4 regions of the Undibacterium sp. GrIS 1.2 genome follow, and region 1 is predicted to be linked to each of the others. Evidence: predicted binding sites of a transcription regulator. Region 1 holds the regulator's gene; each other region holds the start of a gene.
What was found. Region 1 encodes sigma-54, which starts transcription at its own class of promoters, with help from an activator protein. Its sites were predicted from a motif close to TGGCANGNAANCTGCTTT; they were not measured.

Region 1 (8,172 bases):
TCACACTGGCACTGGGCGATGCACTTGCTGTTGCGGTCTTGGATGCACGTGGTTTCCGTGAAGAAGATTTCGCCCGCTCCCACCCCGGTGGCGCGCTCGGTCGCCGTTTGTTGACACATGTCCGCGATGTGATGCGTAGCGGCGACGATATTCCTCAAGTGACGCCTGACACTAAGTTGACCGTTGCGCTGATGGAAATTACCAAAAAAGGCATGGCGATGACAGCCGTAGTCGATCATGAGCAGCGGGTAATCGGCGTATTTACCGATGGTGATTTACGTCGTTTGATGGAAAGTGTTCAGGACTTTACTAAAATTGTGATCGCGGATGTGATGCATAAAAATCCACGCAGCATTCGTGCGGAGCAGTTGGCAGTTGAAGCGGTTGAGGTAATGGAAACCCATAGAATTAATCAATTGTTGGTAGCGGATGAACATGGCAAATTAGTCGGCGCTCTGCATATTCATGACCTGACCCGCGCTAAGGTGATTTGATGACTGCAACGACAATGTTGAATTCAAATGCAGTTGCCAAGGCAGCTCAAGTCCAATTAATGATTTTTGATGTAGACGGTATTTTGACCAGTGGTAGCCTGCATTTTGGCCCTGATGGCGAAATGATGAAAAGCTTTAATGTGCTGGATGGTCAGGGAATTCGTTTGCTGCAACAAGCCGGTATTCAGACTGCCATCATCAGTGCGCGTCAGTCGCCTATTGTGGCGCGTCGTGCAGCAGATTTGGGGATTGTTCATTTGCGCCAGGGTATTCATGACAAACGGTCTGCTTTTCAAGAATTATGCGCTGAGTTGAAGGTCGAAGCAGAGCATTGCGGCTTTATCGGTGATGATGTAATTGACTTGCCGGTATTATCGCGGGTTGGTTTTGCCGCCAGCGTACCGAATGGACATGCCGAGGTACGTTGCCGTGTTGATTACATCACGCAGGTGAGTGGTGGCAATGGTGCGGTACGCGAAGTTTGTGATTTTATTTTGCGGGCGCAAGGTAAATACGACCAGGCCTTAGCGCCTTTTCTACTATGAAGTATATTTTTTCTGCAGATCGTTTCCGCGTCTGGGTAGGCATTATTATGCTCGGCGTAATTGCGATGGGTAGCTTTTGGGTGCTGCAAGTTTTACGCAAAAGTGATGAAGAAGGAAATATGCGCAGTGCTGCTCGTACCGATCCTGATTACTATGTGGAAAATTTTAATTTCATCCGTTTGTCGAACAAAGGACAGGCGAATTTTCATGTCACCGGTAGCCGGCTCACTCATAACCCGCAATATGATAATTTTGAAATTACACAACCCCGTATTAATAGTTTTGATAAAGATAAAACTCCTGTAACAGTACGTGCTGATCGCGGACTGGTAGAGCAAAAAACTGCACAACTTAGCGAGCAAGCTAAAGCACAAGTTGAGATTAATACCCAAAGTGACGAGATTCATCTGTATGACAATGTTCAGGTAGTAAGGCCTGAGAGTGATACTACAAAATACATGCAGTTAAATACCGATTATCTATTGTTGTTACCCGATCTGAATACGATGAAAACAGATCATCCCGTGACCTTGTATTCACAAAATTCAGAAACACATGCAGTTGGAATGACGGCGAATAATGAGACACAAGAGACTCAGTTACTAAGTCAGGTTCACATGCATTTTACTAAGCCAGGTGCGAAGTCAGGCACGAAGCAAAAAACATCTAATTAATCAAAATGGAGAGCAAGTAATGAGCTTCCACAATAAACAATCCAAGCATCTGATCGGCGGCTTTTTATGTGCTGTCAGTGCAGTAGTTTTACATTCGGCGGCATTTGCTGAAAAAGCGGATGCCGATAAGCCGACAGAAATTACCGCAGATCATTCTATTTCCGAAGGGAAGAAAAACGTATCTACCATCACGGGGAATGTCGTTTTGACCCGAGGTACCTTGTTAGTCAAAGCCGAGCGCGCTGTCGTGACAACCGCACAAGATGGAACGCAGAGTGCTGTTCTCTATGCTGTTGCGGGCGGCAAAGTATTTTTCCGTCAAAAGCGTGACGGCGGTCCAGACTTATGGGTAGAAGGTGTAGCAGACCGGGTCGAATATGACACCAGGACAGAATTAGTAAAATTTATTTCTAAGGCTGACGTGAAATATCTTGAAGGTAAAACCGTCACACAGGAACAGCAGGGCGACTTTTTATCCTACGACAGTCTTAGCGATGTATTCGTGGCGACTAATAATACGTCTGGAAAATCTGTTGACGGTGGCGGACGTGTGACGTTAATTTTGGCTCCAAAATCCGACAAAAAAGTCAAAGAATAAGATGAGTACATTATTAGTTAAGGGTTTGCAAAAGCGCTATGGCGCGCGGCAAGTCGTCCGTGACGTGTCGTTGGAAGTAAAGAGCGGTGAAGTGGTCGGTTTGCTAGGTCCGAACGGCGCTGGCAAGACTACATCGTTTTATATGATTGTTGGACTGGTACCCTCTGATGCCGGTGAGATCAATATTGATGGTGTTGATATCTCGCGCTTACCCATACACAAACGTGCAACCTTGGGCTTATCTTATTTGCCGCAAGAGGCCTCGGTATTTCGTAAGCTGTCTGTAGAAGACAATATCCGTGCAGTTCTTGAATTACAAAAAGATGAAAACGATCAATTTCTGAGTAAAAAGAAAATTGAAAAACGTTTAGACACCTTGCTGGCCGAATTGCAGATTGACGGCATTCGTGAAAATCAGGCTTTATCCTTGTCGGGTGGTGAACGTCGCAGGGTAGAGATCGCCAGAGCATTGGCAACCAATCCTCGTTTCGTGTTGTTGGATGAGCCTTTTGCAGGCGTCGATCCGATTGCCGTCATTGAGATCCAACGGATTGTGCGCTTCCTTAAAAACCGGGGTATCGGCGTTCTGATCACAGATCACAATGTACGCGAAACTCTTGGCATTTGTGACCATGCCTACATCATTAATCAGGGCGCTGTGTTGGCGACTGGTAAGCCAGACGATATCATTAAAGACGAATCGGTTCGCCGAGTTTATCTGGGAGAGCATTTCCGCATGTAGCGGGAAGCCATACGATGATGAAGCAAAGCCTGCAACTCCGCACGTCCCAGCATTTGGCCTTAACGCCCCAATTGCAGCAATCGATACGTTTGCTGCAATTGTCCACGCTGGAGCTACATCAAGAGTTAGAAAATCTACTTTCCGACAATCCCATGTTGGAGCGGGTAGATGATCCTATGGATAATGCAGTGCGCTTGCTGGCCGACGGCGCCATCAGTGCGACTACGAATAATTCTGAAACTGAATTCGCCGCGCCAGAAATGAATGGCGATGCAGCTACTGCAAGTGCCAGTACTGAAAATGCCGAGCTTAGCGAAGTCGCTGCCTCTGCCGATAGCACCAGCGCGAATGAAGAAGAGTGGAGCTTTGATGATGTTCCTCAAGGCAGCAAATCGTCAGAAGAAGATGACGGACGTCCGCAGTTAGAAGCAGCACAAACTAGCCTCAGAGATCACTTGTTGGAGCAGATGCGATTGAACATTCGCGAGCCCCGTGATCGTGCTCTGATTGAGCTGATGATTGATGCCTTGGATACCAATGGCTATTTGATGGAAACGCTTGAAGAAATTCATGCCAGCTTGCCATTGGAATTATGTGTTGAGCCGGAAGAATTATCCTTTGCGCTGAACATGTTGCAGAACTTTGACCCTAGCGGTGTCGGTGCCAGAAATGTATCCGAATGTCTGGCCTTGCAGATTAAACGTTTTCCTAAAATTCCTTTTGTGACGCGTCGGCTGGCGCAAAAAATTGTTGAGAGCCACATCACTTTATTCGCTCAAAGAGATTTTAATAAGTTGAAGAAAATCCTTAATTGTGATGACGAGGATTTACGCGAAGCGCAAGTGGTTATTCGTCAATGTAACCCCAAACCGGGTGCTGAATTTGCCGTGGCGGCTTCAGATTATGTCGTGCCGGATGTGATAGTCAGAAAGACAGTGAACGGCTGGCAAGTATTACTCAATCAAGATGTGATGCCAAAGCTACGTGTTAATAGTATGTACGCCAGCATCATGAAGCAAAATCGGGGTGACGGTACGCTAGGTTCCCAATTGCAAGAGGCGCGCTGGCTAATCAAAAATATGCGGCAACGCTTTGATACGATTTTGCGGGTTTCACAAGCGATAGTTGAAAGACAACGTAATTTTTTCACGCACGGTGCCGTTGCAATGCGACCACTTGTGTTGCGCGAAATTGCTGATACACTGGGTTTACACGAGAGCACTATTTCTCGTGTAACGACGCAAAAATACATGCTGACCCCGCATGGTATGTTTGAGTTGAAATATTTCTTCGGTAGCCATGTCGCGACGGAAGCAGGGGGGGAAGCATCATCCACCGCGATACGTGCACTCATCAAGCAGTTGATAGGAGCAGAAGACCAGAAAATCCCACTCTCTGACAGCAAGATTGCAGACATGCTGGGAGAACAAGGCATGGTAATTGCGCGACGCACAGTCGCCAAATATCGCGAGGCCTTGAAAATCCCGCCAGTAAGCCTGCGCAAATCTTTGTAACTTGTTCTTGAAATATCCTCGTGTGTTGCTATATATAATTTAGCTCAATAAATAATTTAAGTATTAGTCTGCCAATTCATCGTCTGATTAAATTTACATTAATTGAGTTAAGACAAAATGTTTGTAACAAGTAAGATTACCAAGGAGCGTAGTATGAATCTCACCATCAGTGGACATCACCTCGAAGTAACTCCTGCAATTCGTGAACATGTGCAAAATAAGCTTGAACGTATCAGGCGGCATTTCGATCAAGTAATTGATATCGCCGTCATCCTGACCGTGGACAAGCTCAAAGAAAAGGAAAAACGCCATAAAGCAGACATTAATCTGCACATCAGTGGCAAAGATATTCATGTTGAAAGCCTGGCACAAGATCTCTACGCCGCCATCGACACTCTCATCGACAAACTGGACCGACAAGTCATTAAACATAAAGACAAAATCCAAAATCATCAACATGACGCGATCAAACACATACCCGATCCGACGCCAGTGTAAGCAGATGACTTAGTCGCTTTTTCGATTAGAAAATAGCAAAAAAGGACGCAATCCGGCGTCCTTTTTTTGTTTACGTAACACTTGATTTTTTTGCGAAGATTATGCGCTGATATAAATATACTCCCATATTATTTTTATAAATATGGCTTATTGTCCAGTAATTACATGGACAACTAAAATATACCTGGGGAGAGTATTTATATTGGGTACTGGAGAAATAAGCGACACTCGTAGCTATTCATTTCTTTAAGCCGCACAGATTAGCTTGTACGCATTTAAATTTAACCTCAATACCCTAAAGTTTTTCCGTCGGGATTGCGCGGATCTGAATAACCATCAAATCCCTGATTGCTCATTTGTATCGTTTGTGTGCGCCCCATAGTCGGTGACAATCTCAGATGCTGACCTTTTTGCTCCAGTATGTTTAAGGTATCGATAGTGATCCCTTTTTCTACGCGCAATTGATCTGGCATCCATTGATGATGAATGCGAGGCGCAATGCTGGCTTCGGCAATATTCATATCATGGTCAATCACATTCATAATAATTTGCAAACTGGTGGTGATAATCCGGCTACCCCCCGGGCTGCCTGTGGTCAGAAATGGTCGTCCGTCTTTTAAAATAATTGTCGGTGACATTGAGCTGAGCGGGCGCTTGTATGCCGCAATCGCATTGGCATCGCCACCAAGTAATCCAAACGCGTTGGGAGCACCCGCTTTTACGGAGAAATCATCCATTTCATTATTTAAGGTAATGCCGGTGCCGCTAGCAACGATGCCGCTACCAAAATTCAGATTCAGCGTGTAGGTAGTTGCGACGACGTTACCATACTGATCTGCTGTAGCAAAATGGGTAGTTTGATCACTTTCGTAAGGCGCTAGTTTACCGGGCTTGATTTGATCGGACGGCGTTGCATGTTCTGGATTAATTTTCTTTGATAACTCATCAGCATAGGCGCGTGATGTCAGTGCTTTAATCGGTACTTTGACAAAATCGGGATCGCCCAAATATTCAGAACGATCGGCATAAGCGAGCTTCATGGTCTCCGCCATCAGGTGTAAGTTTTGTGCGCTATTACTGCCTTGTTCTTTAATCGGAAAGTGTTCAAGAATATGCAACATTTGTACGATGTGTACGCCGCCTGAGCTGGGTGGCGGCATGGCCACGATTTCATAGCCGCGATAACTACCTTTGACGGGTTCGCGCTCGACGACCTTATAATTTTTCATATCTTCTGCGCTGATGATGCCTTCATGCTGCGCCATTTCTGCAACAATTTTCTTTGCGATGGCGCCTTGATAAAAAGCACTCGCGCCTTCTTTTGCAATCAACTTGAGGGATGCAGCCAGATCTTTTTGGATTAATTTTTCACCTGCGACCAGAGGTTTGCCATTTTTAAAAAAGATCGCTTTGCTCGACTCCCACGCGCCCAAATGGTCGTATTCTGCGTCGAGGATGCTGGCTAGATGTGGACTTACCTCAAAGCCTTGTTCTGCCAGTTGTATCGCAGGTGCAATGACATCTGATAATTTCATGGTGCCGTATTTACTTAGCGCCTGCGTCAATCCGGCGACAGTTCCAGGTACGCCAATCGCCAAATGCGAGTAGAGTGATTTGCCAGGAATGACTTTGCCTGCTTTATCCAGATACATGTCGCGGCTTGCTTTGATGGGGGCCATTTCGCGGAAATCCAGTGCGATGTCTTTACCCGATTTGGCGTCATGGATTAGCATAAAACCTCCACCACCAATATTGCCTGCGTTGGGCAACACCACCGCCAGCGCAAAGCCAACCGCCACCGCAGCATCGACCGCATTCCCGCCGCGCTTTAACATATCCAGGCCAACTTGCGTTGCCAAGCCTTGTTCGCTCGCCACCATCCCATGCTTAGCATGGATTGGACTGACGATGTCATAACCAATATCGTATTTAACAACGGGATTAATGCTGGTAGTTTTAGCTACGAATTGCGCTTGTGTCGCAGTAATGCTTGATGCCAGCGCCAGTGCGATTAATCCTAAGCGTGATACGCGCAACAAGCTTGTTGAATTTGACAGAAATAGGCAAGGTAGTGGGGAAAGCAGCGGAGCGCGCATGGATTATCCTTGGGACGTTTCAATAGAATTGATTTTAACTTGATCGTCTTATCCAGTCAGACTGGATTTCTCTTATTAACAGGACTTGCGTAAGTCCTAATTAGTTTAGATAGATATTATTTCGTTCAATAAAAAAGCCACCTGAAGGTGGCTTTTTTTGGTTCAGGCAGAAACGAATTACTTCGCTGCTGCTTCGCCTTCTGCTGCAGTAGCGCCAGCAGGTACCACAGCGATAGCGACAGTCGCGTCATCACCGTGAACAATTGCTGTAACGCCTTTTGGCAATACCAGGCTAGAAACGTGGATAGATTGACCAGCTTCCAATTTGGACAGATCAACTTCAACGAATTCTGGCAAGTCTGCTGGCAAGCAAGAGATATCCAGTTCAACAGCAACGTGGCTGATGACTGCAGCAGACAACTTAACTGCTGGAGATACGTCAGCATTGATGAAATGCAGAGGTACTTTTACGTGGATTTTCTTGTTTGCATCAACGCGTTGGAAGTCAACGTGCAATACTAATTGTTTGTATGCGTGGACTTGGAAGTCGCGCAACAATACTTTTTCGGCTTTACCATCAACTTCCAGATCCAAAATGGATGAGTGGAAGGCTTCTTTTTTCAATGCATGGTACAAAGCATTGTGGTCCAGAGTGACGCTGACAGGCGCTTCTGTACCGCCGTAGATGATACCTGGTGTTTGGCCAGCAATACGCAGGCGGCGGCTCGCTCCGGTCCCCTGCTCTTTGCGTGCAAATGCGATTACTTTCATGGTGCTACTCCAAAAAATGCAAGATTGAACTTGCGGTTTTGCGTCCCCGCGACCAGGGACACAGAAAAAACGAGCTTGTTTTAAAACAAGCTCGCAGAAAATTATGCTTAATCCGTGAACAGAGAAATAACGGATTCGCCTTTAGTAATACGGCGGAAAGTCTCAGCCAGCAAACTGTCGCAAGACAATTGGCGGATTTTGCTACATGCTCTTGCAGCATCTGACAGAGGAATGGTATCG
Region 2 (8,172 bases), on a different contig from region 1:
CAGCACATTCCACGGCTCAATTGCCTGACGCAATTCCATCTCAACACCTTCGTACACGACGGTACCAAACCGCGGGAAGCGGAATTCAATAAACGGATCAAACCAATGCTCTTCAAACGCATAACCGGAAGCGCGCAAATCCTTCACGACATCACGGATGTCCTGCGCCACAAAATGCGGCAGCATCCAGCGATCATGCAAAGACGTTCCCCAATTAACCAGCTTGGCTTGATAAGGCTGACGCCAAAAACGTGCTACCAGTGCGCGCAGCAGCAGCATTTGCAGCAGGCTCATACGCTCATGCGGCGGCATTTCAAACGCGCGGAATTCGACCAAGCCTAAACGGCCGGTAGGGCCATCGGGTGAATACAGTTTGTCGATAGAAAATTCTGAACGATGCGTATTCCCGGTCAAATCCACCAGCAAATTACGCAGCAAGCGATCGACCATCCAAGGTTTATCGCCCGGATGCATGGTCGGCAGCGCCTGATCCATTTGCTGGAAGGCGATTGCCAACTCATACAAGTTATCGTCACGCGCCTCATCCACCCGCGGCGCCTGACTGGTCGGACCGATAAACGTGCCCGAAAATAAATAAGACAAGGCGGGATGGTTTTGCCAGTAGGTGATTAAACTCTTCAACAAATCTGGCCGACGCAACATCGGGCTGTCTTCTGGGGTGGCACCGCCGAGCGTGGCATGATTGCCACCGCCAGTGCCGGTGTGGCGACCATCGACCATAAATTTTTCTGTACCCAGACGCGTCAGACGCGCTTCCTGGTACAGCGTAGACATGTTGTAGACCAGCTCATTCCAGCTTGCGGCTGGATGAATATTGACTTCAATCACACCCGGATCTGGCGTCACGCTGAGTAATTTGATACGAGGGTCGCGTGGCGGCGGATAACCTTCAATCCAAAGTTTTAACTTCAGCTTGGCGGCGGTGTATTCGACCACATTGACCAAGGCCAGATAATCTTCTATCCGCTTTACCGGCGGCATAAAAATATGCAAACGGCCGTCACGTACCTGCACGCACAAAGCGGTGTGGATGACATCACGCGGTTCTATCACAGATTTGTTTAAGCTCGCCGCTGGCGAAACTGGTTTGGCGGGTACAGAAGAAGTGGCAGGAGATTTCGCCATTAAAGTAGCGACGGCGGCCGGCGTTGCTCCTGCCGACGTTGCCGCCGCAACCACTGCGGCGTGTGCAGCCATAGCGGCTGTTAGCGGTGCCGGGCTGGTACCGCTCGCGGCTGTTTTAGTTGAAGAAACAATTGTTGTCACTGCTGCGACAGCCTTAGTTTTGTCGGCAGCAACACTGGCATTTGTAGCACTATTACTGGTCACTAGTTTGTCGTCTTTGGCAGAAGGCAAAGGCGTGCGCGGGGCGAACGGGTCTACATCAAACTCATGGATTTCTTTTTCTGGCTGCACCCAAGGCAATGCACTCAGCGGCAGGCGTAAACCCATCGGAGAATCGCCATCGATCAGGTATAAATGTTCGCGCTTAATTGGCCACGGCGAGGTCCGCCAGGCAACCCCCAAAGAGATGCTCGGGTCTGTGTCTTTTGGCTTCAGCGGCAAGACGTAACCAACCACCTCGCCAAGGCCGTGCTCCAGCAAACGCGCTAAGCGACGACGTTCTTCTGGCGCTTTTAAATCAGCTTTCAGCGGATCTAAATTGACGGGCAAACCCTGTTCGCGCTGCGCCTGTTGCATCACATCTTCATAGGCTGGAATCTGGCTACCTTCTGGCAGTGATAGCGCTTTAACCAGCGCCGTCATAAACAGATATGCCTCGGCATTGGTATACCCATCGGCTTTTTTCTCATCCGAGAATAAGCTGGCGTCCAGCCACATCGGCTGACCATCAATCCGCCAATAAATATTTAAAGCCCAGCGCGGTAAAGGTTCGCCCGGATACCATTTTCCCTGACCGTAGTGCAGCATGCCGCCAGGCGCAAAATGGTTTTTCAACCTGTGCATCAGCTCGCCGGCCAATTCCCGTTTTTTATCACCATGCGCCAGCGTATTCCACTGAGCACCATCCATATCGTCGATAGAGACAAAGGTCGGCTCACCACCTTGCGTCAGTCGTACATCTTGTCGTTTTAAATCTGCATCGACTTGCTGGCCGATCAGATCAATCGCCTTCCAGTCGGCGTCGGAATACGGCTTGGTCACGCGCGGATCTTCATGGATGCGGGTAATCGTCATCTCATGGTGGAAAGTCACTTCGGCCTTATCGGTAAAGCCCGTCACTGGTGCCGCAGAAGAGGGCAACGCAGTGCACGCCAATGGAATATGCCCTTCACTGGCCAGCATGCCGGAGGTCGGATCTAAACCAATCCAGCCGGCACCCGGGATATACACTTCCGCCCAGGCATGCAAATCGGTGAAGTCAACGGTAGTACCGCTAGGGCCATCTAATGCTTCCTGATCAGCGGTGAGCTGGATTAAATAGCCCGATACAAAGCGTGCCGCCAAACCCATCTGACGCAAAATTTGCACCAATAACCAGCCACTGTCACGGCAAGAACCGGAGCGATTGGTTAAAGTTTCTTCCGGCGTCTGTACGCCCGGCTCCAGCCTGAGCAGATATCCGATATCGCCCTGCAAACGCTGATTGATAGCGACCAGAAAATCATTGGTCAGCAAATCTTTTTTCAGAATCGCAGTACGTGCGTCCTCCACCCATTTGGTCTGCAATTCACCCGGTTTTTCGGTCAGCAAATAAGGGCTAAGTTCTGCACTCAATTGCGCAGGATAGCTAAAAGGAAAATGCTCGGCGTATTTCTCAACAAAAAAGTCAAAAGGATTAATCACCGTCATATCGGCAACCAGATCGACAGTAAATTCCAGCACATCCGATTTTTCAGGAAAAACAAAACGACCAATGTAATTACCGTAGGGGTCTTGCTGCCAGTTGATAAAATGCTGTTCCGGCGCGACGGTTAGTGAGTAAGACAAAATCGGCGTACGTGCGTGAGGCGCTGGACGCAGGCGCACCTCATGCGGAGAAAGAGCAACCAGGCGGTCATAACGGTAGCTGGTTTTGTGATGCAATGCGACACGGATAGCCATTCGATATTGCCTTTCGATAAGGGTTAAAACGGCGCTAGAGAGCAGCGTCAAAATGCCATGTAATTTCACTAAAAGCAGGATTCATGCCCATGTAAAATGCTATGGGACTTAAGAAAACAGGGCGGCATATTGAATTTGAATGATACGCCAGCGATGTGTCGCCAGCACGACTGACGAGCATTACTCTCGAGCGTGTGACAGATAAAACGTAAAAAGCAAATATGATTCTTAAAAGTCAATAACAAAAACTCAGAGAAACTGTTAATTAGGCAACTTCAACGAAAGCATGAGTTATTTAATTTTTGAATGCTTTTATACCATGCGACATTGCTGTTATTAGCGCCCTCTCTGCGATACTTAAATGCGGATGCCAAATGTCGAATATAAGTACGACTCGCAACTTATTACTATTATTCCAAGCCTCGTGCTCAATTGTATCGTCAAATATTAATGCTTTCCCCGGCTCCCAAGATCTTACTTGGTTCCCAACTCGAAAACCACAATCGTTCGGAATAATCAGGGGGATATGGGTAACTAACCGTACATTTGAAATACCAGTATGTGGTGGAATTTTTGTAAATGGTTTAAGTAAAGAAAACATTGCAGACGGTGTTTTATCCAATTGAATAGGCTGCGGAACATTTGACAGCAACTCCATAGTTCTTGGGCACTTCATTGTATTTTCTTCTATTAATAGACCGTTTTTATATAAATGAAATGCACTCCAATTTGGCGAATTATTTAATTCTGCAAACTGGTTCAATGGTAACCCTTGAGGATATTCAAGATAAGGTGTAAAACCTTTTTCGGCCTGTAATATTTGTAAAAATTCATCGCGGATTTGATCTGTTTCCTGTTCAATTTTTACAAGCCAAGGAAATTCCTCTCGCTCGAAAAATTCGATAGGAGCAAGGCTAGAGTAATGAAAACCAACTGATTGTGAATCAAACCTTTTTTTGCGACCAACCAAGATGTCAATAGAATCTCGAAAGCGATGAAGCTTTTCATCGGAAAATTCTTTATAAAAAGGTGCCAAATAGTCATCTAGAAATTGTGCATATTTTTTATCGTAGTCTTCCTTATACTTAGTTGCATGTAAAACTGATGGGTGAAGACTTGGATGTAATTTTTCCATTGGGGGAGCGACTTTGGCTACGGCTACATGAGCCACAACAGCTTGGTGATGTAAGCCCTGTCTATCGAGTAAATCGGCACGCATTATCAATGCTAGCAGATCGCTAGGATCAATAATTAGTGCCTGCTGAATGGATCGCTCTTCAGCTGCTTCATCCTTTAATTGACGATAAGTAATTGCCAAGCTAATCCATGACTGCAGGTTGCTCGAATCTATGGAAACGATCCTCTGAAACGCAATTAAAGCTGATTTAAATTCGCCTCTTTTTAATGCATGTTTTCCTAACTCACTTAATGTCAGAACATGATTAGGAGACATTTGCAAAATTGCGCTCCAAAACTTTAGTGCTTCTTGTTCATTACCCGCTTGAATGGCATTCTTAGCTAGCGCAGTCAACACTTCAATTTCTTTTAAGATTGCTCGAGTTGTTTCCATTTAGTTTCACTTTTCCGGCTTATGGTCTTTAGCAAATCGTCCTTATCTATTTACATAAAAAAACGGCAAACTAAAGCTTGCCGTTTTTTATCTCACATCACCTATAAAAAGAACTGGCTCAGAATTTAGCAGTCAAGTTTATAAATAGCTTGCGTCCGTATGAATCATAGACTTGTGGATAAGTATTACCATTTGCCGAACCTGCTGCTGCTGTAGCGTTAGTTGAAGCAATTGGCGGATCCTTGTCAAACAAGTTATTAATACCACCACTGATAGTGATTGTTTTCGTGATTGGATACGCCGCATATAAATCGAAGTAGTCACGTGCGCCCAAAGTAGCCTCAATTGGGTTAACTGTACCAGCCAACAAAGGACTTGGATTTAACGTATCGTTATTTACACTGCTAAAGTGACGCCAAGTTCCGGAAACTTCCACTTTCCATGGTGTTGCCCAAGTGGTACGGAACTTATGACGCCACTCTGGATTTGGTGTACCACAAGTAGCACCAAAATACCCTTTGCAATCGTAAGCACCTAAACCAGGCACGTTCTCAGTCGTCAGCTTGCTCAGATAAGTTCCATTGAAACCAAAGTTTAAGCTACCTAGAGTGTTCAGTTTAAAGCTGTAGCTACCACCGACATCAATACCAGAAGTCGTTACTTTTCCAATATTTGTTGTATTGGCAAGAATGTACCCGTCAGTAGACAACCAAAGACTGCCGAACTTATCACGATGAACCAGATTACAGAAGACAGGGTTACCTGTTTGCAAGCATTGATTTAATGCTGTAGTTGGATCAACTGTGCTTATAGTATTGTCGATCTTAATGTTAAATGCATCAACTGTAATACTCAGATTTTTAACAGGCTCTACTACGAATCCTAATGTGTAAGTTTTCGCTTTTTCAGGATTAACATTTTGGTTGCCACCCGTCAAAGACTGATACTGATTAGCCGAGTTGTTAGTCACGTTACCATATTGCGCTGCAGTAACTCCTGTTTTCGCACATTGAGCAGCGCTAGCTGATGGAGTAGTGCCGCTACATGGATCATCTGAAGGGCCATTTAAACCCACTGCCTGCTGGTTATATAAGTCAAATATCGTTGGAGCACGAACCGCCACTTGATAACTACCACGCAGTCGCAGCTGTTTAATTGGTGACCACTCCAAACCTAATCCGTAGGTGTTCGTAGTTTTATTTGTACTGTAGTCTGAATAACGATAACTAGTACTCAAATCTAAGGATTCAATAAATGGAAGCTTTTCTGCGATAGGAATATGAACTTCACCAAACGCTTCTTTAACAGAGTAGCTACCAGCAACTGCTGGTGACGGACCGCCGCTACCAGCTAAATCACCAGTAGAATTTTCGAGATCTGGTGTATAAACGAGTTTTTCTGCACGCTGTTCAGTACCAAAAGAAACACCAATGCCGCTTGATGACCATGGAGACTTAATACCATAAGCTGATAAATCAGAGCCAATATTAGCGCCCAAAACAGTTTGTTGCGTATATCCTGTTTTCAAACCAGTTACTTGAAGATAATTAAGAGCAGCTTGGTTTACGCCACCAAGTTTAAACATGTTATAAGGTACACAAGTAGGATCGCTTCCATTTACTACAGAGCGACAGACTGCCTGACCATTTACATTTACGACATCTAACGCGTTAGCAATCCTAGTAGTAGAAAAATAATTATTTTCTGATTCCTGGTGATTTACACGAGAGATTTGTGCAAAAGCGTCATAATGCCAATTGCCTACATCACCTTTAACGCCTAAGACGTTACGATATGACGTATCGGTGATGCTACTGATACGAGGACCACCTTCCACGTTACGCTTGCCAACAAACACAGCAGCGGTATCACCAGGGTTATTTAAACCAAGTGCGGACTTCCAAGAACTAGAAAGCAAAGGGTTATCATAAGATAAAGTTGCTTGCTGTCCATAAAATACACCGCCGGGAGCGACCTGCGCGTCTGTATTGTAAGTATGGAAGTTAAATTCTTCGTACACACGTACTTGATCGTTGATATCAAAATGTGCTTGCGCATTGAAACCATAAATTTCCGATGGACGTTGTAAATAGTTTAACGGTCCAAAATTGTACGCATCTGTTTTTGAAACATACTTACGCGCTGTTCCATTTCCGTCTGCGTTAGTGAACGAGCCTCCTCCAGATTGCAAACCGACGCGACCACCCGTTGGTGTGCCAGAGCCACTGCAGCTAAATCCTGCCGCGGAAGAACCTAGTGCACAAGACGAAAAATCGCGTTGTGATTGCAATAGAGCATCCGTTTTCTTATAAGTGAAATAAAGGGTCGCATTACCTTTACCATCGGCAAAGTTACTACCCATTAAAATACTAGCGTCTTGAACTTTGCCGTCATACCCAATGCTGCCTGGTACCGGAAAGCCACGACCACTGACCACAGCACCTACATCATTATGTTGGCTGTGGTTATTACCACTGGAGTTTACTTGTAGTTCAACACCTTCGTAATTATCTTTGAGAATAAAGTTAACGACACCTGCTACAGCACCTGCGCCGTAAACAGCTCCAGCTCCACCTGTCAATACGTCAACGCGCTTGATCAAGCCAGCTGGTACTTCATTCAGATCGGCTGCGGTACTGTTAACGCTACCTGATGGCAAACGACGACCATTTACTAGCACCAAAGTGCGATCAGCACCTAAGCCACGCAAACTCACAGTAGATGTACCAGTTGCGCCGTTAGAAACGGCACCACCTTGGTCAGCAAACACTTGTGGAAGATTATTTAATAAATCTTCTACACTTCTTGCACCGTCAATTTTAATATCTTTTGCGCTTAGTACAGTTACTGGACTTGGGCCATCAACATTAATCGTAGGAATACGAGTACCTGTTACCTCAACCTTTTGTACTTTCTCAACATCTTGAGCTGCAGCAAGTTGCGCTCCTAAAATCAATCCCCCAGTAAACATTAAGCGTACTGATCGAGACAGAATTTTTTCTTTTATCATTGTGTAACTCCCTAAAGGTATGGCGACTATCTATCAAAAACAGAAATTTTTTGTTTAGGTTTGCAAACAACCCCAAGTTTTTTGATCTTTGTAAATTAACGTATCCAAAAGTATCAAAAAATCTTGATACTGCATGGAACCATTTCTGGAAGATTACTGTCAATGCGCCCTTAGCTAAGTAGCACAAAAAAACAACAAGAAGTTTTTTGAATATTTTGATAAGTTTTTTTGGATTGCTTAGGTTTTGTGCATTTTAAAAAATCTCTAAAGCTTGATTTTTTTCTTAAATAAAATAACTTTGAAAGTATTTTTTCAAATAAATCTAAATAAAAATTTGGAAAAATGATGAGGATTAATATTTTATTTTTTAAGATAAATGATTTTCAGACTTTTATATCTCATTCGTTTTGTTAATACTTATATTAGATAAATCATTGCTACGTGGAAATGTAATGTATCGCATTAAATAATTGCACTAAATTGACCCAAATTAGTGCAATTTATA
Region 3 (8,172 bases), on a different contig from region 1:
TAAAAAAAATCCTGTCATGGACCTTACTTAAGCAAATCGGTTTGTGGTCTTTTTCAATCTATTTATGGCAACAGGTTTTTTATCTGGCACATCACAGAGATGGCTTAGCTACTTGGCTTGCAGTGTGCCTGGCCATATTCTGCGGTATCGCTTCATATTATTTGATTGAAAATCCTATGCGCCATTTTCTGAATAAGCGATGGACCAAATCTGAATGATCTTCTGGTTGGATGTATTCAAAAGACCGACCTGGCTTTGTGCATTGCTTACTATCTGACAAAGGCCTAACATGTTCATTGAACACAATAAAAAGACAAAGATGATTGCGATCTTTGCACATAATGAGTCACAAAAAATTCTTGCCTGTCTGGCGAGTGTTAAGCGCGCCATCTCTAATGACGATCGATGCATCGTCTTGAATAACGGTAGTAGTGACAACACGGGCGATCTGGTTCGCGCATTCATGTTGGACAATCCATTCTGTTCTTTGCAGGAGATCCACGTCGGTGATAAATCCAATGCCTGGAATGTCTTCATCCACGAGCTAGATGCACAAGCAACGCATTACTATTTTTTGGATGGTGATTGCGAATTGTTGCCTGATTCCCTGGACATGTTAGAGCAAGCTTTGACGGATCACCCAGAGGCACATGTTGCGGCGGCCTTACCCGCAGAAGGTATCGGTGTAGCAGATAAAGAATTGTTACTGCGGGACGGTGGCTTGTGCGGCAATCTATATGCTTTGTCAGGTACTTTTGTTACGCAGCTTCGCGCTGGCAATGTGCGTCTTCCCATCGGTTTGATCGGTGATGATTCCTTGATCGGTGCGCTGGCTTATTGGGATTTAAATCCCACCCAGAGCTGGGATATGCGCCGTATCTATATTTGTGAACCTGCGCGTTTTTACTACGAAGCTTTGTCACTATTATCTTGGCGCGATCTGCGCTTGTATTACCGTAGAAAAATCCGCTATAGCTTGCGCTACTTCCAAAATAAATTGATCAAATATCCGCTGAAGTCCAAAGGATTACAGGGCTTGCCTCAGCATATCGATCAGCTTTATGTCGAATATCCAGCCGAATTACGATTACGTTTTCGTGGAATCGACACTTGGTTTGACTGGTTAGCGTTACGGCAGATTAAGATGAGCATCACGCATAGATAGCGAGTTGTCATACGGTTGTTGGAATACGCTTATTTCGACAAATATCAGATACTCCCCATTTTAATATGACAAATAGCCTGATTGTCCATAGATTGATTGGATGATTAAAATATACTAATCAAGAGTATGTTTAAAATGCCACGAAAAATCTTAGCCGTAACATTAAAAATTCTGATTGCTGATCCCGGACTGCTGCGTCACTTCTAGCGACAGGTCGCGCTGAAAGTAAAAAAGATTGCCAGAGCAATCTTTTTTGATACTTGACGAGCTCAGTTGAACTCGTTACTTTGCATTAATTACTTAGCTTGTTTGCGACGTGCCATACCCAAGCCCGCCAGCCCTAAACCTAATAAAGCAACCGAAGCTGGTTCCGGAACATCGTTTGGAGGTGGCGGAGGTGGCGTCACTACGCTCGCATCCAGAACTAAGTTGTCGAATTGATGGTATGGGAAGCCTTGACCCCAGGTAACTGAATCCAGGTCGCTAAAGTTAACGAAGTCAAATGTATGGAAACTGAATTGGTCTGTGAATTGGAATGACTGGGTAACGGTACCGCCGCCATGGACATTACCTGTGAAGGTGATGTTCTCACCACCGTCAAAGGAGTAATAGTTATTCAATGCCGCTAAATCTATCGAATTCAGTGCAAAAGTGTTGCCATCAACTTTACTCAATACCGTTACACCCGAGCCCAAATTGTCATTAAACAAGCTGGCGGAGCCGTAATACCAGGTCATGATTTGGCCGTTGTAGAGGAAGTTTACATCGCCTGTACGTGCAGAACCAAAGCCACCGCTTGGATCTTGTGTCTGGAACAGGAAACCGCTTTCTGTATATGTCTTAGGACTTACGAAGCCTGTACCGTCGGTAGTTAATGAATCAAACCCGATCGTGGTTGCATGGGACTCAACGGACAGTGCTAACGCGGTAGATACGAGCGCCGCGCGAATGAATTTATTTTTCATGACAATAACCCTCAACAAGAAACGATTTTGTATTTCAAGCAAAAATCATACCTTATTACGCAGGCCATTGAAAAATAAGCTTGTTTTGTTAAAAATCGTTAAATTGCATCGGTTTTTTAATAGATGTGTAAAACAATTCGACAGCTATTTCTCCTTTTTTTCTGCTGCAACCAATGATGCTACCTGCTGAAACAAAGCTGGATAATCCGTTATACAACTGGCTTTTTCTTGTTGAATCCGGCGCTGATTCTCTACTGCGTTACTAGCCACAAGCTCAGTACCAAAGATCATCGCACGACTCTGTCCGATTTTATCGGACAGTATGCGTGCCAAGATCAGGTTGCCTAAACTCTGTTTAAAATGCCCAGCCTCCCAATACCATTGGGTCGCTGTTTTTAGGTCATTTTTTTCAGGAATCCGCTCACACTGCTGAGTGCCATATCCGCTGAAATCCCATAGCTTGATATGTACATTTGGATACTTGGCATTGGTTGCTGCAATTTCTTTGATTAACAGTTCTTTCCACTGCTCAAACGCTGGCCACAGACCCGTTTCTTCAAACATCGCCAGTATTTGCGCGTGGTAAGGATAGATGATGATATTGGCGTCCGTTTTATCTTCAGCGATCATGCTTAAAGTCGCACGTAAGCCATCCAATTCTGGCGAGCTGCCGCTGGCCGGAAATACCAAGTCATGTGGTTTTTGACTGAAGGTTTTTGCATATTCCAGCGCTCGTTGCTGGAATATGGCGTAATAGCCTTCTTCCCGTGCGAATTTTTTATATTCCAGCAGGGGATTCATACCACGTGGACTAATCGTTTCTGCCTCTGGATTTTTTTGAATTTCTAAAGTCTTGAGCGCATCGTTGACCGAGGTCAATGAAAACAGTGCATCAAATTGCCATTTAATCCCGTTCACATCATATTGGCTGACAGGTGTGATTACGGCTGGCGGTATAGGCTTGGTGGCATCAACCAGATAATCCAGAAAATCGACGCCTAGCAAGACAAATGCAGGCTTTTGTCCCGAGGTTTTGAAGTAGCTTAAGTCACGCCTTGAGGCACCAATTTTGGTACCAGATAAAGCCATGTTGTAAGCCGACAGACCGGCCTGATGAAAGCCTTGATATTCCGGATTGAGACCATACTCAGCACGAGAATTGCCGAAGATCAGCGCGCTTGCGTTAGTGCGGCGCGCATTGCTCAGTTTGATCTGTTCCTGATAGCGATCTGGTTGTGGTTTGACCGCATTGAACCCAGGCACATCGACGACTCTATACAGACGATAAGGGTCCACTACCACTACCAGTGCAATCGCTGCAGCAATACCCAATAATATGACGATGCAGGTCGAACGTAGAAAACGGACAAATGATGTTTGATCAGACATGTCGTTTCCTTAAAACTGAAAATATAAAAATTCTGCAGGCCGATTGATGAGTAGCAGACTGGCGACCATAATCATCCCCACCCACACTGCCCATTTCCAGCCTGGTGTCCAGCTCATATAACGTTGGATGAAGGCCGGTGCGTTATCTTTGCCGCTTTGATAGTCCAGCGCCGGATCGAATTTATCCATGATCTGCTGCGTATTTGGCAGCAGGAACGCGATGCCGGCCGCGATCAAAACCCAGGTATAGGTTTGTACAAAGCGCGTCCCGCCACCGAGATAAAACGTGATTCCCATTTTTTCTAATACTATTTTTAATCCGCCAAGATGGGAGCCGATGGTTTCTGGCAAGCCGATACCATAGACGTTGAACATGCCTTGAATAATCGAGCTGGCGCGATTGAAATCGGATGCCCTGAAAAAAACCCAAGCGATACAGACCGCGGCAAAAGTTAAGGCAATGCTAAACAACTTCCAGACCAAAGAATTACGAGGTAAACGTGAGGCACTAGCGATACCAACCCAGGCATGATTTAACATCAGATAGACGCCATGTAGCGTGCCCCAAATTACAAAATTCCAGCCTGCGCCATGCCACAGTCCACCCAGCACCATAGTGATAAACAAGTTGCAATAACGTCGCACGGAACCTTTCTTATTGCCACCTAAAGCGATATATAAATAGTCGCGCAAAAACCGCGACAAGGTCATGTGCCAGCGACGCCAAAATTCAATAATATTCACCGACTTATAAGGCGAATTAAAATTCAGCGGCAGCTTGATACCGAACATACGCGATAGTCCAATCGCCATATCGGAATAGCCAGAAAAATCAAAATACAGCTGGAAGGTATACGCCAGCACTCCGCCCCAGGCAATCAGTAGCGATGGGGTATCTGTTTTATCGAAAAAGAAGCTGGCATGCGGCGCCAGACTATCGGCGATCAATACCTTTTTGGCGAGACCCATAGCAAAAATCGATAAGCCAACTGCCATGTTTTTGGGGGACCATTGATAGGTTGCGGCATTACCAAACTGCGGCATCATTTCTTTATGGTGTAACACCGGTCCAGCGATCAAATGAGGGAAGTAAGTGACAAATAAAAGGTAATGTACAAAGCGATATTCTTTGACCTTGCCTTGATAGGTATCGACCAGAAAAGCTATTTGAGTAAAAGTAAAAAACGAAATTCCGATCGGTAAAATGATATGCAGCGCATCGAGTTTAGATCCAGTCAGATAATTGACACTGGAAATATAAAAATCCGCATATTTAAAATAAGCGAGCAGCGCGAGATTGGTAACGACGGCAAAAATTAGCCACGGCTTGGCCTTAGAGTGATCATTGGGATGATTGCGATCCATATGGCCTATGCGCCAGCCAGCCCAATAATTGAATGCGATAGAGCCTAGTAACAAAGGTAGATAGCGATAATCCCACCAGCCATAAAAAAACAGCGAAGCCAATCCTAGCCATCCTGCTGCTAACTGATGGCTACGTTTCGCCAACGCAAAAAATACGATGGCAGTGACTGGCAAAAACAGCAGTAAAAAACTGAAAGAATTAAAAAGCATCGCTTAGAATCATTCTTAAAAATAGGTAAAAATTATCAGCATCAGCTTGTTAGATCACTAAAAAATGCGGTGTGACTTTGAAGGCCGCAGCCGGCTCAGGCTTTACCTTGATGTGGTTTAGAGATGCGGCGGATCTGATCCGCAATCGCACCAAAGCTGCGATCAAATATCATGGCAAACCAATTTTTCTTATGTTCCGTAAATTGCCCGATCACATAAGTAAATAAGGCGATCAAAACTGAGATACAGAGAATATCCATCAAGCTAGTCGCATCGTGCGGGTAGAAGCGCAGCCACATCGATACCACCAGCATGTGTGCCAGGTACAGTGTAAAAGTGTAAGACGAGATGGCGCGTATGCTATGACTACATTTTTCCAGTAAGGAGAATTCTGCATAGCGCGCACAATAAAAATTCATCAGAATCATCAGGCAGACTAGGTAGTCCTCCAGATCACGACTGGCACTGCCCAATGTCAGTGATTTGAAAGGCCAGATCTGCGCACCCCAGGCTAGCAAGGATTGATCAAAGTCAGAATATTCGTAAACGCCAAGCGCAATTAGACTCATACACCAACCGAGTCTTGCCATGTTGACGCTGAGAGGGATTTTGTTTTGGTGATGGTATAGAAATACGCCACTCATCCATACGGGTAACAATAGCCAAAGTTTGTGTCCCAGGATTAAAAAAACGATGCCACCCAACAGGATGCGTTTGTATGAGGAAAAATAATAGAGGGTTGCAAAAAATACGTAATACCAGACTTCATATCCCAAAGACCAATAGGGGATGAGCCACGGCGGGATCTCAGAAAAATTCCATAACTCTCCCAAAAACAGAAGATGAAACGGAATATAAAAATACGCTTTAGAAACTTCGTAGTAAGGCGCAGCCCCATCGCCGTTCGGGAAATAAGTGTTGCATACGTAGTTCAATAAAAATGCCAGCAATAAAAGCGGCAATGCAACCGAGTAAATCCTGGCACAGCGAGCAACGGCATATTCACGCAAGGACTGCTGCTTGGTCTGCGTCGTATAGGCAATCACGTAGCCTGATAAGACGAAGAAAATAATCACCGCTTCCCGACCTAGTTCTGGAATAAATTGCCGGGCACTGCCGCCGACAATTTTTTGCGAACTGAAGTGATCTAACACCACAAATAGCGATGCCAGAAAACGAACAATGTCGAGGTAGAGGGAATATTGCTTGTTCATAATGGTTGATCAAATTTCAGACTGACTCTTGCTTGTGTCCAGATTGGTGTATCTGGTTAGTGCTGATTGCATCTGTCAGCATGCGTCAGATTAGAGTGAATTTGAATATACTCCCCATTAAATTTAAGAAATATGCTTGATTGTCCAATGATTATATGGATAATTAAAATATACCTATTGGGAGTATTTATTTCTCTCTAGGTGGGTAAGCTCAGACGGTCAATTTATAAACCGCGTAAGCCAGTCAGCCGGCTGTATATCTGCTTATAACGTGCAACGCTAATCGGCCAGTTTCTCTCGGTTTCTACATAGCGACGCCCAGCTTCACGCAGGGCTGGCCATTGTTGTGGCGCATCCATCAGCGTACCGACTTTTTGAGCCAGCGATTGCGGGTCATCTGCTTTAAACAGCACGCCGGTTTTACCGTCTTCAATCAATTCTAAATGCCCGCCGACATCGGACGCGGCTAACAAGCGTCCTTGCGCCATGGCCTCTAAAGGTTTGAGTGGTGTGACCAAATCAGTCAAGCGCATGGACAGCCGCGGGTAGACCAGTACATCCAGCAAGTCGTAATATTGCTGAACCTGCTCATGTGGCACCCGTCCGGTAAAGATCACTTTGTCGTCAATCCGGAGTTCTTTTGCCAGTTGCCGTAATGCGCCATCTTGTGGCCCGCCACCCACCAGCAGTACCCGCAAATCTGGTGCGTGCGCCAACATCAACGGAAATGCACGCAGCAGGACGTCCAGGCCTTCGTAGGCGTAAAACGAACCGATAAATCCGATCAGGCGTTTATCTTGCAACCCTAATTTTGCTTTCAGTGCGAGGTCAGCAATCCCACCGACAGAGAATTTATCGATATCGACTGCATTGGGAATCACAGTGACTTTGTCTGCAGCGATGCCGCGTTGTACGATATCTTTACGCAGGCCTTCACAAATCGTGGTGATTGCGTTCACACGTTTTAAAGCATATGTTTCCAGCCCACGCGTCACACGGTAGCGCAAGCCGAACTCTTTGGCCGTGCCGTGATCGACTGCGGCATCTTCCCAAAAAGCACGCACTTCATACACCACAGGAATACCAAATTTTTTGCCGGCGCGGAGTGCCGCAATCGCGTTCAGGCAAGGGGAGTGTGCATGCAAGACATCAGGCTTGATAAGCGGAATGATCTCGGACAAGCGACGCGTCAATCCATCAATGACGGCCTTTTGATTTAGTACGGGTAATTTGGCGAGTGGCCCGTTGATTGCGGGCGTCCGATAGAAATGTAAGCCGTCGACATCTTCCTCCAGATCCGCACAAACGCCTTGTTTGGAACCAGTGACATGAAAGGTGTCCCAGCCGAGTGCTTGTTGCTCGCGCAGAATGGAACGGGTACGGAAGGTATAACCACTATGCAGGGGGATTGAATGATCCAGAATATGCAGAACACGCATGATTAATGTTTCCCCGCAGTGTTAGTCGTCGACGTGCTGGCAGCGGACACGCCATTCGTACGTAAAAAAGCATCAAACATCAAGACGGACCACAAAGAGACACTATGGTCTTTTAAGCCAGACTGGTGCTGATCGACCATTTGTTCCAGATAACTTTGATTAAAAAAGCCCGTATCTAGTAAGGCGGGATTGAGTACAGCCGCCCGCACTTTTTCGCGCAAGGGACCACGTAACCAAGTCCCGAGCGGAATAGAGAAACCCATCTTCTTCCGGTACAAAATATCATCGGATAAATGTGGCTTCAGAGATTCTTTAAAAATATGTTTACCTTCGCCGCCCTTGAGTTTGACCGAGGATGGCAAGCCTGAAACCCATTCTACAAACTGATGATCCAGCAAAGGGACACGGACTTCCAATGCGTGCGC
Region 4 (8,172 bases), on a different contig from region 1:
GCTAGCTCTGATGTGGCAACTGAGGTCGCAAGCAATGTTAAAGCTGACATTGCAACGCCGGCTGCGTTACATCAGGCGGTTTCGGTCGAAGCAGCAACACCAAGTGCGCCTGTTATGAAACCCGTTGCACCTGTCGTTATGCCTGTAGAAAGCTTAAACACTATGTTAGAGCAAGCAGGTTTAGCTTTGGCGAGCACCGATCCAGAAAAATTGCGTGCGGCACAAGCGGCAGCGGCAACCGTTAATGTTGCACCGCGTGTACCACGCGAACGCAAACCGGTAGTGCCAGTCTCATCAGAACCCTTAGTAATGATGGAAACTAAGAAAACACCTGCACCGTAAATGCGCTGTTTGTATTTTTATCGTATTCATTAGCGTCTAAATTCAGGTACTGGATACGGCGCTTAATACAGACCTAAATGCATACAAATAACGACCCGATAACAGCAATGTTGTTGGGTCGTTTTTTTGTATTCAACCAGTTATTCCATCTCGTGGTATCTTTTTGCTCTAAACATCATTTGATCACCCGGTTGAATTGATTCTGCCTCGCTGATTTTGCCCAGCCAGTTGTGCCTGACTAATTGTGTTTGGCTGATTTGATTCACAGGTTCTGATTCGCTAACACTGCACCACTTATTTTGAATTCAATGTCTGAAAAATTTATCCCACTAGCCGACTTCCGGCAACGACAGCCAACGCTGATCGTTCCAGGTTTATTGGAGCAACCAAATGGACAGTTGCTTGATAGCCTGCAACGCCCTTTGCATGACCTTCGCATCTCGGTAACAGATCGTTGTAACTTCCGCTGCGTGTATTGCATGCCGAAAGAAGTTTTTGATAAAGACTATCGTTTTTTACCGCATACATCGCTGCTCAATTTTGAAGAAATAACCCGCATCGCCCGTATCTTTATCTCCCACGGCGTGAGTAAAATCCGCTTGACCGGCGGTGAGCCCTTGTTACGTAAAAATATCGAAAAGCTGATCGCCATGTTAAGCAGTTTAAAAACACTGGACGGACGCGATCTTGATCTGACCCTGACCACCAACGGATCGTTGCTGGCGCGCAAAGCACAAAGTCTGAAAGACGCTGGCTTAACCCGTGTCACGGTATCGCTGGACTCGCTCAATGATGCCACTTTCAAACAAATGAATGATGTCGATTTCCCGGTGTCCGATGTGCTTGATGGCATCGCAGCAGCGCATCAGGCGGGGCTTGGTCCAATCAAAGTTAACATGGTTGTTAAAGCGGGTTTAAATGATCAGGAGATCGTTCCCATGGCGCGCTATTTTAAAAACACGCCACATATTTTGCGCTTTATAGAATACATGGACGTGGGTGCCTCAAATGGATGGAAGTTAGATGAAGTCATCCCATCGGCAGAGGTAGTAAGGCGCATCAACGCTGCCGGCATGCCGCTCCAGGCAATCGATGCAAATTACACAGGCGAGACCGCCGCCCGTTGGCGCTATGCCGATGGCAGCGGTGAAATCGGCCTGATCTCCAGCGTCACACAAAGTTTTTGCCACGATTGCAGCCGCGCCCGGCTATCTACCGAGGGCAAGCTGTACACTTGCCTGTTCGCCAGCCATGGTCATGATTTACGCGCCTTAATCAGAGATGATGACAAGCAGCACAGTGATCTTGCCATCGCCAATGTCATCAAACAACTATGGCAGCAACGCACTGATCGTTATTCGGAATTACGCAGCCAAAATACAGATGAACTTCAGATCACCAGGAAAAAAGTGGAGATGTCTTATATTGGCGGCTAACTTCGGTGGCTAAATTCGGTGGCTAAATTCGATAACCGACTTCGGCGGCTAAGGATAAGTAAAATATACTCCTACCATGTATATTTTTATTGTCCATATGTTCTCTGCACAATAAGGCATATTCCATAAAAATAATGGGGAGTATATTCGCACACCACCATTATTTGATCTATAACAAGGGATAAGAATGTCTCTGGGTTTAAGCTTATTTGCATAAGCTCCAGTAACTTCCAGAACTCAAATCGCAACACATTCCATGGCTCGCAGACATGACCAGCATAGATAAGCAACTCATTACCGGACTGATACTCGCAGGTGGTCGTGGTACACGTATGGGCAGCGTGGACAAAGGTTTGCAGACTTTTCGCGGTTTGCCGATGGCGATGCACGTGTTGCAGCGCCTCTCGCCACAAGTTGGCAATATGCTCATCAATGCCAACCAAAACTTACTTACTTACGAGAGCTTTGGTGCGCCAGTCTGGCCAGATCACGCGGAGAATGATGATAATCACTTTTTAGGTCCTTTAGCCGGATTACAAACCGGCCTGACCCATTGCAAAACGCCCTATCTAGCCAGTGTGCCATGCGACTCGCCATTTTTACCCGTCAATCTAGTAGAACATCTGGCAGCAGCGTTATTGCAAGAAAACGCGGATCTTGCCGTCGCTGTCACAATGGAATCCAATGGCAACGTCATTGCCAAGCAGGCGCACCCGGTATTTTCTTTAATGAAAATTTCCTTGCTACCGCAGCTGAGTGATTTTTTACGACATGGCGGGCGTAAAGTAGATGCCTGGCATGCAAGCCTGCATTGTGTCGAAGTCGTATTTGAAGATGTCGCCGCCTTCCGTAATATCAATACGCTGCAAGATTTGCGACAATTTGAAACCGGACTAAATTCACACTCCAACCTGACCCGATCTAACTAAGTCGAATCTAACTAAGTCGAATCAAACTATTTTATGAGCGCCAACACCCCAGCCGCAAACCTACATCATCTCCTTAGCTGTTTGTCGGATTACGACCCTAACTCCCTGCCCGTCGCGCAGGCACAGCAGATCATCCAGCTGTTTGTGACGCCAATTGACTCGGTAGAAAAACTCGCCATACGCCAAGCACTTGGACGCGTGCTTGCCGCCGATGTTCTGTCTGGTATTAACGTCCCTGCTTATGATAATTCTGCCATGGACGGCTACGCGTTTATCGGTAGTGATTTACAAAAAAAAGCTACAGACAATAGCGATCCAACAAACCAAACCCTCACATTAAAAGTTGTCGGCGCCGCTTATGCTGGACGCGCCTTTGAAGGCGCAGTACAACCGGGGGAATGTGTACGCATCATGACCGGCGCGGTGATGCCAAGCTCCTGCGATACAGTGATTCCACAAGAATGGACTGTTGAGATAAGCGACAGTAAGCAAGCGACAGAATCAAAGCAAAGCAATCTCGGCAACTTAAAGCAAATCCGCATACCAGCGGCCCAAATAAATGCTGGCGATAACCGTCGCCTCAAAGGCGAAGACTTAGCGATTGGCACAACAGCGCTAAGCAAAGGCAAAATTTTACGGCCTGCCGATCTTGGTTTACTAGCGTCATTAGGCGTAGCTGAAGTGGCCGTACAACGCCGCTTGCGTGTCGCTATTTTCTCAACCGGTGACGAACTGCGATCGCTGGGAGAAACCCTCGATTTAGGCTGCGTATATGACAGCAACCGCTACACCTTATATGGCATGCTCACTCGGCTCGGCTGCGAGATCATCGATATGGGCGTGATCAAAGATGATCCGATATCGCTGGAAGCCGCTTTTCGTTCCGCTGGCGAAAACGCAGATGCCATCATTACCTCTGGTGGCGTGTCGGTCGGCGCAGCGGATTACACCAAACAGATGATGGAAAAATTAGGTGATGTCGCCTTCTGGAGTATCGCTATGCGTCCAGGCAGACCAATGGCATTTGGCAAAATTCAGTCAAATAAGTCTGATCAGGCTAATGGAAAAGGCGCGTATCTGTTTGGTCTACCGGGCAACCCAGTTGCAGTAATGGTCAGTTTTTATTTTTTCGTCCGCGACGCACTGTTGCACATGATGGGTGCTGGGGCAGCAGAATCAACATCAACAACATCATCAACATCGCTACCGCTGGTACCAGCCATCTCAAGCGTCGCTCTGCGCAAGCGCGCTGGTCGCACCGAATACCAGCGCGGCATCGTCTCGGTCGCTACCAATGGACAGCTACAAGTGAGTATCACCGGCTCACAAGGCTCAGGAATTCTGCGGTCAATGTCAGAAGCCAATTGCATGGTGGTACTACACCACGATCAAGCCGATATCGCCGCCGGTGAAAAAGTCGATATTTTATTGTTTGAAGGATTGATCTGAGTTGCGTCCGTCCAATGCCCGACGTCAATCAAAGACGCAATCACTTTCGTTTTTTCGTGGATCAAGAGTGGATACTTCACGTAAGTAACAAAGTATTGCGCCCGAAAATACGCCCTCTTTCACGGGCTATAATCAGCGTTTTAAACATGTGATTATTTCTCAGGAGATGAATTTGAAAGTGCTCAACTGGACCGCTCTTACTTGCGCAAGCCTTAGCCTACTTACTGCTTGTGGTGGGGGCGGTAGCGACTCTGCTAGCAACACTCCAACGGTATCTATTACCAGTGTCACGACAGATCAACTGGTGTATCGCAAGACCAGCAATATGACCATCAAAGGTCAAAATCTCGACCAAGGCATTAACATCTCCAATCCAGCATGCCTGACGATTACCGAAGTCGCCGGAGGCAGCGCAACGCAACGAGTATTCACTTGCAAAATCGTTGCGGTCGGAACGGTAGCGGTGTCCATCACGGCGGGCAACGGATCATCACTTTACTCCGGTAGTTTAACCATTCCTCTGGCTGCACAACCGCAAGTCACAATGCTGACGTCAATGGGTACGATTGTGATTGAGCTTAACCCGGCCAAAGCGCCGATCACGGTCGACAACTTTTTACAATATGTAGAAAGTGGCTTTTATGTGAATAAGATTTTCCATCGAGTGGTCAGCAATTTTGTCGTTCAGGGCGGCGGCTACACTAGCGATTTACAACAACCTGCGACATTAGCCGCCATTGCGCTGGAATCCAACAATGGCTTAAGTAATCTTCGTGGCAGTATCGGCATGGCGCGTACCTCTGTGGCAAATTCTGCGACATCTCAGTTTTATTTTAACGTCGTAGATAACACGACATTGGATTACAGCAACGCCACTAATCCGGGTTATGCCGTCTTCGGCAAGATTGTGACCGGGCTTACTATCATGGATCAGATTAGTACGGTTCCAACGACGACCAGCGGTAGTTTCACTAATTTACCCGTTACCCCAGTGGTGATTAATTCAGCAGTGCAAACACAATAATATGATAGCCTTCTAGCAGCTATTCCTGGTTTGTACTGTAATTTGGTTTTTCCTCGCTTGTTTTATATCGTTATTTTAGAAATTAATAACTACCCAGACTACTAGACTGGGCATCATACAAAGGGTAATCATGAACAAACTGTTGAAATCAATACTGCTAGTCGCCTCATCCTTATTCATCATCAGCACAGCCCAAGCCAAAGACGAGCCTAAAAAAGCCTCTGCATCTGCGTCTGCGTCAGCTACGGTATCGGCCTCGGCCAAGGTGGAGCTGTTGGATATCAATAGTGCGACTAAAAAAGAATTGTCCGAATTGCCTAAGATTGGCGATGCACGTTCTGATGCAATCATCAAAGGTCGCCCGTATAACGGTAAAGATGATTTGTTGAACAAAAAGATTTTGCCGGCGGATGCGTATAACAGCATCAAAGATCTGATCATTGCCAAACAAAAACCGGATGCAAAAAAGAAGTAACTTAGATCATCAATCCATCATAAGTAAGCAAAGACTTATGCTGCGCCAATAAAAAAAGCTAGATGCAATGCATCTAGCTTTTTTATTCTCGGGTGACTGCAAACTCGCTAAAGCGAATCACAAATTTTATCGCTATAGCTCCTCAGAAAAATCCCTCACAACCGTTTGGGAACCTCTAAGCTACCTCCACACCGCTCCTACGCCTATACTTGCTTACGACGCTTGGCAACCAAGGCCAGAATGCCCATACCTAAACCAAGCAGCAATGGTGTTGCTGGCAGTGGAACATCGTTAGACACGTTGCTGACATTGGTAAAAACAAAGTTTTCGTCGTTGTAATTAAAATCGCCACCGTTACGTAAATCTTCAAAAGCGACATAAACCCCAGCAGGAACAAACGCATCGCCGCCATAAGAGTTGGAGTAAACATGATTTACGCCATCAGAGTTAGACGATTTTTGCGAATACCAAGTATCGCCATTGTTTAGCACATTCAAACGAAATACTAAATTATCACCCGCATTGACAGCGCCGAAATTCAGCAAGTCGCCGTAGTTAGACGTGTGATTATTCAAGCCAAAGATACCGGTATCAACGCCGTTGACCAACAAGCTGAGTGTGTTGGTATAACCAGCAGTAGAACCTGCAAAATACGCCATTACATCACCCGCCGAAGTAGCGACGAAAGTATACAAAATCGGGTTCTGTGTACCTATGTTGGTATAGGTGGTAGGAACAGCCAATGCAGAACTGGCAAATCCGACGCTAATACACAAAGCGGCAAATAAAGATTTAAGTTTCATTAAAGCTCCCATTTCAAATATTAGATAAAGCGATCAACTGGTTAATTAGGCAAATGAACAACAAATGGATGAAATACGAAAAGACTATGGAGGCAACGCAATTTTTGTACCATTTTTTCTTCTGTAAAAGCTTTTCATCAAAATATTGCCTGCGACACTCTCGCAAATCCTGGCAGTACATAACCCCGCCTTATTTTTTTCTGCGAGTGGGATTCGAAAATATCTAACAACCGTTGCCTGGCTTAGCTCTCCAAGGACATGGTTCAGTTTTTTGGATTCTAAAAGACCTTTGCTTGAGATTCAATTATTCTCTTGGGCAATTTCTATTTTTATTTCAATTTATAAATGATCGATAAAAATTATTCAAAATCTCAATCTTTTCAGAAAAAAGTCTTTAATTTCTTGAGATGTAAAAGTTTTCGACAACCAGTCAAGATGCATTTTCATCGCGTCCAAATCGTACAATTCCAGCAATGCGCATCAATCCACCAGCGCAGCCGAGTTATCTAGGATAATGATCGCCTCTGCCTTAGATAAATCAGAAATGCTACACACACTCGCCGATCAGATTGAAGACTTACTGCCGCAAACTCAGTGTACTAAGTGCGGCTACCCCGCATGCCGCCCCTATGCCGAGGCGATCGCCAATGGCAGCGCCAATTACAATCAATGCCCACCCGGTGGTCAAGAAGGCATACGGCGCTTGGCAAACTTACTCGGTAAGCCCGTGATCGCGCTAGACGTCAGCCACGGACATGAAAGACCACGACCTGTCGCCTTGATAGATGAAGCCTATTGCATCGGCTGCACGCTCTGCATCCAAGCTTGCCCCGTCGACGCCATCATGGGCGCGGCCAAACAGATGCACACAGTATTGCCTATGCTATGTACCGGATGTGACCTGTGCGTTGCGCCCTGCCCGGTTGATTGCATCAGCATGGTCGAGCTTACGCCAGGCAAGACAGGCTGGGATGCATGGTCGTCAGAACAGGCGGATCAGGCACGCGAGGCCTATCACTTTCGTCAGGCTAGACTCAAAAAAGAACAACAAGAAAACGACGACAGACTCGCCGCCAAAGCAACGACCAAATTAAATGCCTTGATGGACGAACCCGCGTTAACTCCCGAACAAATCGCTGATCGTGATCGCAAAAAAGCCATCATCACCGCTGCGATAGAACGCGCGCGGCTTAAAAAGCTAGAGACAAACTAAGTCCTAAACTAAGTCCTAAACTCAGATCAAAACATAAATCCAGAACCGACATGAACGCAGCCAAACGCCAGATCATTTTTAGCCGTTTCAAAGAGCAAAATCCGCATCCAACCACCGAACTGGAATACACCAGTCCGTTTGAACTCTTGATTGCCGTGCTGTTGTCGGCGCAAGCCACCGATGTGTCGGTCAACAAGGCCACGCGCAAGCTGTATCCGGTCGCGAATACGCCAGAAAAAATATTGGCGCTAGATGTCGATGGTCTGATCCCCTACATTCAGACCATCGGTTTGTTTCGCACCAAAGCTAAAAATGTGATCGCCACCTGCCGCATCCTGATTGAGCAACATGGCAGTGAAGTACCAAAAGAACGTGCTGCATTAGAGGCATTGCCAGGCGTCGGCAGAAAAACGGCGAATGTCGTGATGAATACCGCTTTTGGTGAGCCCACAATTGCGGTAGATACGCACATCTTCCGCGTGAGTAATCGTACTGGCATTG

Region 2: a site for sigma-54 is predicted at 3,159-3,176, ahead of AAKU61_RS15555 (transglutaminase family protein). Genes of this name have one in related genera too.
Region 3: a site for sigma-54 is predicted at 2,166-2,183, ahead of AAKU61_RS05045 (PEP-CTERM sorting domain-containing protein). Genes of this name have one in related genera too.
Region 4: a site for sigma-54 is predicted at 6,553-6,570, ahead of AAKU61_RS15290 (DUF4114 domain-containing protein). Genes of this name have one in related genera too.

Annotation. Positions count from the first base shown of each region.
Region 1 covers NZ_JBEONP010000005.1:59,952-68,123, reverse strand. The annotation lists gene AAKU61_RS03415 (KpsF/GutQ family sugar-phosphate isomerase) at 1-494, shown strand, start outside; gene AAKU61_RS03410 (KdsC family phosphatase) at 494-1,039, shown strand; gene lptC (LPS export ABC transporter periplasmic protein LptC) at 1,036-1,713, shown strand; gene lptA (lipopolysaccharide transport periplasmic protein LptA) at 1,733-2,311, shown strand; gene lptB (LPS export ABC transporter ATP-binding protein) at 2,313-3,053, shown strand; gene AAKU61_RS03390 (RNA polymerase factor sigma-54) at 3,071-4,567, shown strand; gene hpf (ribosome hibernation-promoting factor, HPF/YfiA family) at 4,721-5,065, shown strand; gene ggt (gamma-glutamyltransferase) at 5,353-7,161, opposite strand; gene AAKU61_RS03375 (50S ribosomal protein L25/general stress protein Ctc) at 7,339-7,932, opposite strand; gene AAKU61_RS03370 (ribose-phosphate pyrophosphokinase) at 8,040-8,172, opposite strand, start outside.
Region 2 covers NZ_JBEONP010000037.1:16,718-24,889, forward strand. The annotation lists gene AAKU61_RS15555 (transglutaminase family protein) at 1-3,087, opposite strand, end outside; gene AAKU61_RS15560 (aspartyl/asparaginyl beta-hydroxylase domain-containing protein) at 3,383-4,657, opposite strand; gene AAKU61_RS15565 (TonB-dependent receptor domain-containing protein) at 4,776-7,667, opposite strand.
Region 3 covers NZ_JBEONP010000008.1:41,020-49,191, forward strand. The annotation lists gene AAKU61_RS05035 (acyltransferase family protein) at 1-218, shown strand, start outside; gene AAKU61_RS05040 (glycosyltransferase family A protein) at 290-1,165, shown strand; gene AAKU61_RS05045 (PEP-CTERM sorting domain-containing protein) at 1,462-2,145, opposite strand; gene AAKU61_RS05050 (hypothetical protein) at 2,275-3,519, opposite strand; gene AAKU61_RS05055 (MBOAT family O-acyltransferase) at 3,529-5,094, opposite strand; gene AAKU61_RS05060 (acyltransferase family protein) at 5,190-6,308, opposite strand; gene AAKU61_RS05065 (TIGR04063 family PEP-CTERM/XrtA system glycosyltransferase) at 6,533-7,747, opposite strand; gene AAKU61_RS05070 (XrtA/PEP-CTERM system amidotransferase) at 7,750-8,172, opposite strand, start outside.
Region 4 covers NZ_JBEONP010000036.1:1,213-9,384, reverse strand. The annotation lists gene AAKU61_RS15320 (Rne/Rng family ribonuclease) at 1-342, shown strand, start outside; gene moaA (GTP 3',8-cyclase MoaA) at 651-1,778, shown strand; gene mobA (molybdenum cofactor guanylyltransferase MobA) at 2,048-2,707, shown strand; gene moeA (molybdopterin molybdotransferase MoeA) at 2,741-4,156, shown strand; gene AAKU61_RS15300 (peptidylprolyl isomerase) at 4,335-5,180, shown strand; gene AAKU61_RS15295 (ComEA family DNA-binding protein) at 5,311-5,655, shown strand; gene AAKU61_RS15290 (DUF4114 domain-containing protein) at 5,859-6,458, opposite strand; gene rsxB (electron transport complex subunit RsxB) at 6,973-7,671, shown strand; gene nth (endonuclease III) at 7,722-8,172, shown strand, end outside.